DNA from 3 places in the Ectopseudomonas hydrolytica genome. Region 1 is predicted to be linked to each of the others. Evidence: predicted binding sites of a transcription regulator. Region 1 holds the regulator's gene; each other region holds the start of a gene.

Region 1 (3,274 bases):
GGTCGCGCCCGTGCCGGCATCGGTTATCTGCCGCAGGAAGCCTCGATCTTTCGCAAGCTGTCGGTGACCGACAACATCATGGCGATCCTTGAGACGCGCAAGGACCTGGACCGCGCCGGGCGTCAGGCAGAGCTGGAGAACCTGCTGCAGGAGTTCCACATCCACCATATCGCCGACAGCCTGGGCATGAGCCTGTCCGGCGGCGAGCGGCGCCGCGTGGAAATCGCCCGCGCCCTGGCCACCAACCCCAAGTTCATCCTGCTCGACGAGCCCTTTGCCGGCGTCGACCCGATCTCGGTGGGCGACATCAAGCAGATCATCCATCACCTCAAGGCCAAGGGCATCGGCATCCTGATCACCGATCACAACGTGCGCGAAACCCTGGATATCTGCGAAACCGCCTATATCGTCAACGATGGCCAGCTGATCGCCGAGGGCGATGCGCAGACCATCCTCGCCAACCAGACGGTGAAAGAGGTTTACCTGGGCCACGAGTTCCGCCTGTAGGCTGCCCGCTGTTTCGCTACAGAAATATGGCAGCCTCTAGGCAAAGCCCAGAAGTTCAGGCATATAATTTGCTTCCTGGCGGCGCTTCGGCGCCCTGATGTGGAAGGCGTAACTCGCCAGTAAATTAAGGTCTGCAATGAAACCATCGCTAGTCCTCAAGATGGGCCAGCAGCTGACGATGACCCCGCAGCTGCAACAGGCTATCCGCCTCCTCCAGTTGTCGACCCTGGACCTGCAACAGGAAATCCAGGAAGCCCTGGAATCCAACCCCATGCTCGAGCGCCAGGAAGACGGCGACGACTTCGACAACAGCGACCCCATGGCCGACGGCGCAGAGAGCGCCCCCCCTTCCCCGGCCAAGGAAGAGAGCTACCAGGAAACCGCGCCGACGGTGGACAACCTGGAAGAGGGCGAATGGGGCGAACGCATCCCCAACGAGCTGCCGGTCGACACCGCCTGGGAAGACATCTACCAGACCAGCGCCAGCAGCCTGCCGAGCAATGACGACGACGAGTGGGATTTCACCACCCGTACTTCCAGCGGCGAGAGCCTGCAGAGCCATCTGCTCTGGCAGCTGAACCTGGCCCCCATGTCGGACAAGGACCGGCTGATCGCCGCCACCCTGATCGACTGCATCAACAACGACGGCTACCTGGAAGAATCGCTCGAAGAAGTCACCGACTCCTTCGACCCCGAGCTGGACATCGAGCTGGACGAAGTGGAAGTGGTGCTGCACCGCATCCAGCAGTTCGAACCCGCCGGCATCGGCGCGCGCAACCTGCGTGAATGCCTGCTGCTGCAACTGCGCCAGCTGCCCGCCAAAACACCCTGGCTCAGTGAAACCCAGCGCGTGGTCAGCGACTATCTGGAACTGCTCGGCAGCCGCGACTACGCCCAGCTGATGCGCCGCACCAAACTCAAGGAAGACGAGCTCAAGCAGGTCATCGACCTGATCCAGCGCCTCAATCCGCGCCCGGGTTCGCAGATCGAATCCAGCGAGCCGGAATACGTGGTGCCGGACGTGATCGTACGCAAGCACAACGACCGCTGGCTGGTGGAACTGAACCAGGAGGCGATGCCGCGCCTGCGCGTCAACCCGCAGTATGCCGGCTTCGTCAAACGCGCCGACTCCAGCGCCGACAACACCTTCATGCGCAATCAGTTGCAGGAGGCGCGCTGGTTCATCAAGAGCCTGCAGAGCCGCAACGAGACGCTGATGAAGGTGGCCACGCAGATCGTCGAGCATCAGCGCGGCTTCCTCGACTATGGCGACGAGGCGATGAAGCCTCTGGTTCTGCACGATATCGCCGAGGCGGTGGGCATGCACGAGTCGACCATCTCACGCGTCACCACACAGAAGTTCATGCACACCCCGCGTGGCATTTACGAGCTGAAATATTTCTTCTCCAGCCATGTCAGCACCTCCGAGGGCGGCGAATGCTCGTCCACCGCGATCCGCGCCATCATCAAGAAACTGGTCGCCGCAGAAAACGCGAAAAAGCCGTTGAGCGACAGCAAGATCGCTGGTTTACTGGAGGCACAAGGCATCCAAGTCGCCCGTCGGACGGTCGCCAAGTACCGCGAGTCCCTCGGCATAGCGCCCTCCAGTGAGCGCAAGCGACTGATGTAGGCCAGATCGACTGGAGACCCCAGGTCCCAGGCCAACGTGTTCCGGCGGCGGGTCGCACATGACCCGTCTCTTACACAAGGCAACAAGGAGAAAGCGGTATGCAAGTCAACATCAGTGGACATCAGCTGGATGTGACCGACGCCCTGCGTGACTATATCGGCGAGAAACTGGGCCGACTGGAACGCCACTTCGACAAGATCACCAACGTTCAGGTGACCATGGAGGTCGAGAAACTCAAGCAGAAGATCGAAGCCACCCTGCACGTCGCCGGCGGCGAAGTCGTCGCCAACGCAGAACACCAGGACATGTACGCAGCCATCGACCTGCTGGCCGACAAACTCGACCGTCAACTCATCAAGCACAAGGAAAAGCAGCTCGAACGCCTGCAAGGCGCCACGGCCCGCTGACATTCCCCATCCATGATCCGACTTGAAAACATCCTGACCCCCGGCCGTTCCCTGGTGAACGTGCCGGGCGGCAGCAAGAAACGCGTGCTCGAACAGATCGCCAACCTGGTGGCGCGCGACCTGCCCGACCTGGACGCCCAGGATATCTTCGAAAGCCTTATCGCCCGCGAGAAGCTCGGTTCCACCGGCTTCGGCAACGGCATCGCCATTCCCCACTGCCGCCTGGCCGGCTGCAGTGCTCCGATCAGCGCCGTGCTGCACCTGGAGACCGCCGTCGACTTCGACGCCATCGACGGTGCGCCGGTGGATCTGCTGTTCGTCCTGTTGGTACCGGAAGCGGCAACCGATGCCCATCTGGAGCTGCTGCGCCAGATCGCCAGCATGCTCGACCGTCAGGATGTACGTGAACGTCTGCGCCAGGCAGCGAGTGGCGGAGATCTCTACCAGGTGGTCGTGGACATTCAGAACGGTCTATAAGCATGCGCCTGATCATCGTCAGCGGTCGCTCCGGCTCGGGCAAGAGCACCGCCCTCGATGTACTTGAGGACAACGGTTTCTACTGCATCGACAACCTGCCTGCCGGCCTGTTGCCGGACCTGGCCGAACGCGCCCTGCTCAATACCGAGATGCTGCTGCCGCAGGTGGCCGTGTCGATCGATGCGCGCAACCTGCAGAGCCATCTGCGGCGTTTCCCCGAATTGCTCGAGCAGGTGCGCCAGCGCAATATCCG
Region 2 (3,274 bases), 2.3 Mb from region 1:
AGTCCGGTGGTACGCGGCGTGGCCAATATCCGTGGCGGCACCATTCCGATTCTCGATCTGTCCATCGCCACCGGGCGGGCGGCGCTGGAGGACCTCAAGACCAGCTTCGTCATCATCACTGAGTACAACACCAAGGTTCAGGGCTTTCTGGTGCGTTCCGTGGAGCGCATCGTCAACATGAACTGGGAAGAGATCCATCCGCCACCCAAGGGCACCGGCCGTGATCACTACCTGACTGCGGTGACGCGGCTCGATCAGCAACTGGTCGAGATCATCGACGTGGAGAAGATCCTTGCCGAGGTGGCGCCCACCTCCGAGGTGATCTCCGCCGGTGTGATCGACGACCAGGTGCAGAGCCAGGCGGTGACCAAGCATGTGCTGATCGTCGACGACTCGTCGGTGGCACGTAAGCAGGTGTCTCGTTGTCTGCAGACTGTGGGGGTGGAAGTCACTGCATTGAACGACGGTCGTGAAGCGCTCAACTACCTCAAGAAGATGGCCGATGAAGGGCGCGACCCCGACAAGGAACTGCTCATGCTGATTTCCGACATCGAAATGCCGGAAATGGATGGCTACACCCTGACTACGGAGATTCGCAGCGATTCGCGCATGCAGAAGCTGCATATCCTCCTGCATACTTCGCTCTCGGGGGTATTCAACCAGGCGATGGTGAAGAAGGTCGGTGCCGATGACTTTCTCGCCAAGTTCAAGCCGGATGACTTGGCGGCGCGCGTGGTTGATCGCATTCGTGTGGTGGATGGGGGCTGAGGGGCGTGACCTTTGGCAAACGTTATGGTTGGTGAGGCTGCATTAGTGTCTTCAGGTAATTTGGATTTCGAGCAGTTCCGGACTTTCCTGGAAAAGGCCTGCGGTATTCTGCTTGGCAGCAATAAGCAGTACCTGGTCTCCAGCCGGCTGAACAAGCTGATGGAACAGAACGGCATCAAGACCCTGGGAGAGTTGGTGCAGCGTATGCAAAGCCAGCCGCGCGGGGGCTTGCGCGAGCAGGTCGTGGACGCCATGACCACCAACGAGACCCTGTGGTTTCGTGACACCTATCCGTTCGAAGTGCTGAAGAACCGCGTGCTGCCGGAGCTGATCAAGGCCTACCCGTCGCAGCGCTTGCGCATCTGGTCCGCCGCCTGTTCCTCCGGGCAGGAGCCTTACTCCCTGTCGATGTCCATCGACGAGTTCGAGCGCACCAACCTCGGCCAGCTCAAGGCCGGGGTGCAGATCGTTGCTACCGATCTGTCGCCCTCGATGCTGAGTAACTGCAAATCCGGTGAATACGACAGCCTGGCCATGGGCCGAGGCCTGTCGCAGGAGCGCCTGCAGCGCTACTTCGACCCCAAGGGCCCGGGGCGTTGGCAGGTCAAGGCGCCGATCAAGAGTCGGGTGGAATTCCGGCCGCTCAACCTGCTGGACAGCTACGCGGCCCTGGGCAAGTTCGACATCGTGTTCTGCCGCAACGTGCTTATCTACTTCTCTGCCGAGGTGAAGAAGGACATCCTCACGCGCATCCACGCCACCCTCAAGCCGGGCGGGTATCTGTTTCTCGGGGCATCCGAGGCGCTCAATGGCCTGCCCGAGAAGTACCAGATGGTGCAGTGCAGCCCAGGGATCATCTACAAGGCCAAATAGCGGCACGTGCCATGATCGGCGACAAGCGGGAGGCCTCAGGGTCTCCCGTTTTCGTTTGCGTTGCGCCGGATAGGGTGTGCCGTGCGCACCAATGGTTATGCGATTTCCGCTGGTGCGCGCGGCGCACCCTACGGGCGGCAAGGCGGCAAAGTGGCGTTGCCGCTCGTGGGGGGAAAGCGGAAAGCGCTTGCCGCTTGCCGCTCGGTTGGCAATTGATTTATTCGTAAGTCGTTGAAAATAAAGAATAAATTAAATTGGCACAGCCTTTGCTGAATGTCTGGCAGGAAAGACCAGACAGCCCAAGCGGCAAAGGTTGCAGAACATGAGCATCAACTTCGGCAAGGCCCTAGGTATCCACGAACAGGCACTCGGCTTTCGTGCGCAGCGCGCCGAGGTGTTGGCCAACAACATCGCCAACGCCGATACGCCCAATTACAAGGCGCGTGACCTGGATTTCGCCAGCGTGCTGGCCGAGCAGAATGCCAAGCAGCAGCGCGGCAACGTCGCCCTGGCACGTACCGATGGCCGCCACATTGCCGCCGAGGGCGTTGCCATGGGGCAGGCCGAGCTGCCTTACCGCACGCCGTTCCACGCTTCGCTGGATCAGAACACGGTCGATCTGCAGATCGAGCAAGCCAATTACGCCGAGAACTCGGTGCACTTCCAGGCGAGCTTCACCTTTCTCAACAGCAAGTTCAAAGGGCTGACCAACGCCCTGCGCGGCGAATAAGGAGCGCGATCATGTCTCTAGCCAGTGTTTTCAACATCGCCGGAACCGGCATGAGCGCCCAGAGCACTCGCCTGAACACCATTTCCAGCAACATCGCCAACGCCGAGACCGTTTCCTCGAGCATCGATCAGACCTACCGCGCCCGTCATCCGGTGTTCGCCACCGTGTTCCAGCAGGCGCAAGGCGGCGACCGCGGTTCGCTGTTCGCCGAGCAGGACGAAGCCGGGCGTGGCGTCCAGGTGCTCGGCGTGGTCGAGGATCAGAGCAGCCTGATGCCGCGTTACGAGCCGGATCATCCGATGGCCAATGCCGACGGCTACGTCTACTACCCGAACGTCAACGTGGTCGAGGAAATGGCCGACATGATTTCCGCCAGTCGCGCCTTCCAGACCAACGTGGAAATGATGAATACCGCCAAACAGATGCTGCAGCGCGTGCTGACCCTGGGTCAGTAATGCTTTGAAGGGAGACAGGTGATGAGCACGGTAAGCGGCACGAGTTCGGTACTCGATCAGTACGAGATGAAACAGAACACCCGGCAGAACAAGGACCTCGGCAAGAACGAGTTCCTCAACCTGCTGGTGGCGCAGTTGAACAACCAGAACCCGCTGGAGCCCCAGGGCAACGGCGAGTTCATCGCCCAGCTGGCGCAGTTCAGCAGCCTGGAAGGGATCGAGAAGCTCAACAAAAGCATGGAGTCGATGCTTTCCTCCTATCAGTCGTCGCAGGCGTTGCAGGCCTCTTCGCTGGTGGGGCGCAAGGTGATCGTGCCGACCGAGAGGGCGGTGGTCGATACCAGCGAGAGCTTCAAGGCCAGCGCCGTGCTGCCGGTGAGCAGCGGCAACGTTTATGTGAACGTCTATGACAGCGCCGGCTCGGTGGTGACGCGTATCAACCTGGGCG
Region 3 (3,274 bases), 660 kb from region 1:
CGACCACGCCGTGTACGGAGATGGCGCCGACCGGATCGTCGATCTTGACCTTGTCCAGACCGAGGATGGAGAACACCACCAGCGCGCCACCGACGCCGCCGATCAGGGTGGCCTGCAGGGCGCTCGGGGTCAGAGGTTCAGCGGTGATGGCCACCAGGCCGGCCAGAGCACCGTTGAGGGCCATGGTCAGGTCGGCCTTGCCGAACAGGATGCGTGCCACGATCAGTGCGGCGATCAGGCCACCGGCGGCGGCCATGTTGGTGTTGACGAACACCTGAGCCACGGCGTTGGCATCCTCGATGGTGCTCATCTTCAGCTGCGAGCCGCCATTGAAGCCGAACCAGCCCATCCACAGGATGAAGGTACCCAGGGTCGCCAGCGGCAGGTTGCAGCCAGGAATGGCGTTGACCTGACCGTTCGAGCCGTACTTGCCCTTGCGTGCACCGAGCAGCAGGACACCGGCCAGCGCAGCGGAAGCACCGGCCATGTGCACCACGCCGGAACCGGCGAAGTCGAGGAAGCCGGCTTCGTTGAGGAAGCCCGAACCCCATTTCCAGAAGCCCTGAACCGGGTAGATGAAGCCGGTCATGACCACGGCGAAGGCGAGGAAGGCCCACAGCTTCATGCGCTCGGCAACGGCGCCGGAAACGATCGACATGCAGGTCGCGGCGAATACCACCTGGAAGAAGAAGTCCGAACGGGTCGAGTAGTAGGGGGCGTCGTCGCCACCGGCCAGAACGGCCTCGGCCGTGTTCTCGTCACCGATCAGGAAGCCCAGGCTCGGCAGGATGCCGCCTTCCGGGCTGGAATACATGATGTGGTAGCCGATCACCAGGTACATGACGCTGGCCACGGCGTACAGCGCGACGTTCTTGGTCAGGATCTCGGTGGTGTTCTTGGCGCGCACCAGGCCGGATTCGAGCATGGCAAAACCCGCCGCCATCCACATCACCAGGGCACCACAGATCAGAAAGTAGAAGGTATCGAAGCCGTACTGCAATGCAGTCAATGCTGTGTTATCCATTTTTCACCTCTTGCCGGCGCTTTTGTTGTGCGCTATTCGGTTGAAACGTCCAGGTTGGCGCCGGACGCGTTCCGCATGCTTTACAGGTAGTTGTCACGCTCGATCTGGATCGCTGAACCCCTTGCGCCGCAAGGCGACCAGGCGTTCCCATCATGGAGCGCGAGACCTGAGAGGGTCTGGCACAGCAGAGCGGCGACGGCATCGCCAGCTCCGGCATCCGCCCTCGAACACAGCGCATGGCCGGAATTCGAGGACAAAAGGGCTCCTAGCCCTGCGAAAGTTCGCAGAGTCATGGGTTTTACTCCTGGGGCTTGGGGTTCGGAGGCGGCTTAGATCGCGTCGGTATCGGTTTCGCCGGTACGGATGCGAATCGCCTGTTCCAGGTTGACCACGAAGATCTTGCCGTCACCGATCTTGCCGGTGTTGGCCGCCTTGGTGATGGCCTCGATCACGCGATCCAGCTGGTCGTCAGCGATGGCCACGTCGATCTTCACCTTGGGCAGGAAGTCGACCACGTACTCGGCGCCGCGATACAGCTCGGTGTGGCCTTTCTGGCGGCCGAAGCCCTTGACCTCGGTGACGGTAATGCCCTGCACGCCGATCTCCGACAGCGACTCGCGCACGTCGTCCAGCTTGAACGGCTTGATGATGGCAGTGACTAGCTTCATGAAACTCTCTCCCGTGTAAGGTGGACTTGCCCCAGGAATTACGAACCCGGCTCAAGTCTAAGCGCAGTGTCTGGCTTTTGTAATGCACCGGCCGCCCCAGCCTGGCGTGGCCGATACCCACCAACCGCTCCCGACGAAACACTCCCCCGCTTCGCCTGCCGCACCGGAACTGCATCGGTGCATGCGTCGCTGGGCTCCAAGCAGAAAGCTTGCCAGCTCCCGTAAAAGTGCCGCGTATCAAGCTTTTAACGGCAAACCGCGGCATCGGGCTCAGGCTGGAGGCAAGTCATACGCACAAATTTGGTGCGTCGCCCGTCTTGGCGATGCTCAAAAATTGTGCAGCTCGCCCCGGAACGTCTCATGTACAGCTGCGTGCTACACTGCCGGCCGTCTGTACTCGGAACCCGACCATGCTGCCGCCCAAAGCCCTGCTCGACACCCTCAGTAGCCACGCCTCGCGCCTGTTCAGCGGCGACAGCCCGCTGCCGCGCGCCGAACTGGAGGCTCAGTTCAAAGCGCTGCTGCAAAGCGGCTTCAGCAAGCTGGAGCTGGTCAGCCGTGAAGAATTCGACAGCCAGATGGTGGTCCTGGCCCGAACCCGCGCCCGCCTCGAAGCGCTGGAAGCCAAGGTTGCCGAACTGGAAGCCAAGCTGAACCCACCCACCGACTGATCCAACAGGAGGTGGGACCGATCAAGGAGCGATCATGTCCCTGGCCATCGTTCACAGCCGCGCCCAGGTCGGCGTCGAAGCCCCGGCCGTTACCGTCGAAGCGCACCTGGCCAACGGCCTGCCGGCACTGACCCTAGTCGGCCTGCCGGAAACCGCGGTCAAGGAAAGCAAGGACCGCGTGCGCAGCGCCATCCTCAACGCCGCCTTCGAATTCCCCAATCGACGCATCACCCTCAACCTGGCCCCGGCGGATCTGCCGAAGGACGGCGGTCGCTTCGATCTGGCGATCGCCCTGGGGATTCTTGCCGCCAGCGGCCAGGTGCCGGCAGCCAGCCTCGATGAATACGAATGCCTGGGCGAACTGGCGCTGTCCGGCGCCGTGCGTCCGGTACAGGGCGTACTGCCGGCTGCACTGGCCACGCGCGCGGCCGGCCGCACTCTCTTGGTGCCGGCGGCCAATGCCGAGGAAGCCAGCCTGGCCTCGGGCCTGAAGGTGATCGCCGTCGATCACCTGCTGCAGATCGCCGCGCACCTCAACGGCAGCGCCCCGCTCGCGCCCTATCAGGCGCAGGGGCTGCTACGCCAGAGCCTGCCATACCCGGACCTCGCGGAAGTCCAGGGCCAGCTGGCGGCCAAGCGCGCCCTGCTGGTCGCCGCTGCCGGCTCGCACAACCTGCTGCTCAGCGGCCCACCCGGCACCGGCAAGACGCTGCTGGCCAGCCGCCTGCCCGGCCTGCTGCCGCCGCTGGACGAAAGCGAGGCACTGCAGGTCGCCGCGATCCATTCGGTGGCCAGCCATACGCCTTTGCAGCACTGGCCGCAGCGCCCCTTTCGCACACCGCACCATAGCGCCTCGGGGCCGGCCCTGGTCGGCGGCGGCAGTCGCCCGCAGCCCGGCGAAATCACCCTGG

What was found. The regulator sigma-54, encoded in region 1, starts transcription at its own class of promoters, with help from an activator protein. The targets are predictions, from matches to a motif close to ANTGGCATNNANNTTGCTNT.
Region 2: a site for sigma-54 is predicted at 1,895-1,914, ahead of flgB (flagellar basal body rod protein FlgB). Genes of this name have one in related genera too.
Region 3: a site for sigma-54 is predicted at 1,890-1,909, ahead of glnK (P-II family nitrogen regulator). Genes of this name have one in related genera too.

What each region holds. Positions count from the first base shown of each region.
Region 1 is NZ_CP099397.1:991,606-994,879, reverse strand. It holds gene lptB (LPS export ABC transporter ATP-binding protein) at 1-507, shown strand, start outside; gene L1F06_RS04475 (RNA polymerase factor sigma-54) at 644-2,137, shown strand; gene hpf (ribosome hibernation-promoting factor, HPF/YfiA family) at 2,236-2,544, shown strand; gene ptsN (PTS IIA-like nitrogen regulatory protein PtsN) at 2,557-3,021, shown strand; gene rapZ (RNase adapter RapZ) at 3,024-3,274, shown strand, end outside.
Region 2 is NZ_CP099397.1:3,259,370-3,262,643, reverse strand. It holds gene L1F06_RS15170 (chemotaxis protein CheV) at 1-768, shown strand, start outside; gene cheR (protein-glutamate O-methyltransferase CheR) at 814-1,641, shown strand; gene flgB (flagellar basal body rod protein FlgB) at 1,964-2,371, shown strand; gene flgC (flagellar basal body rod protein FlgC) at 2,383-2,826, shown strand; gene flgD (flagellar hook assembly protein FlgD) at 2,848-3,274, shown strand, end outside.
Region 3 is NZ_CP099397.1:328,566-331,839, reverse strand. It holds gene L1F06_RS01590 (ammonium transporter) at 1-1,024, opposite strand, end outside; gene glnK (P-II family nitrogen regulator) at 1,354-1,692, opposite strand; gene L1F06_RS01580 (accessory factor UbiK family protein) at 2,103-2,363, shown strand; gene L1F06_RS01575 (YifB family Mg chelatase-like AAA ATPase) at 2,398-3,274, shown strand, end outside.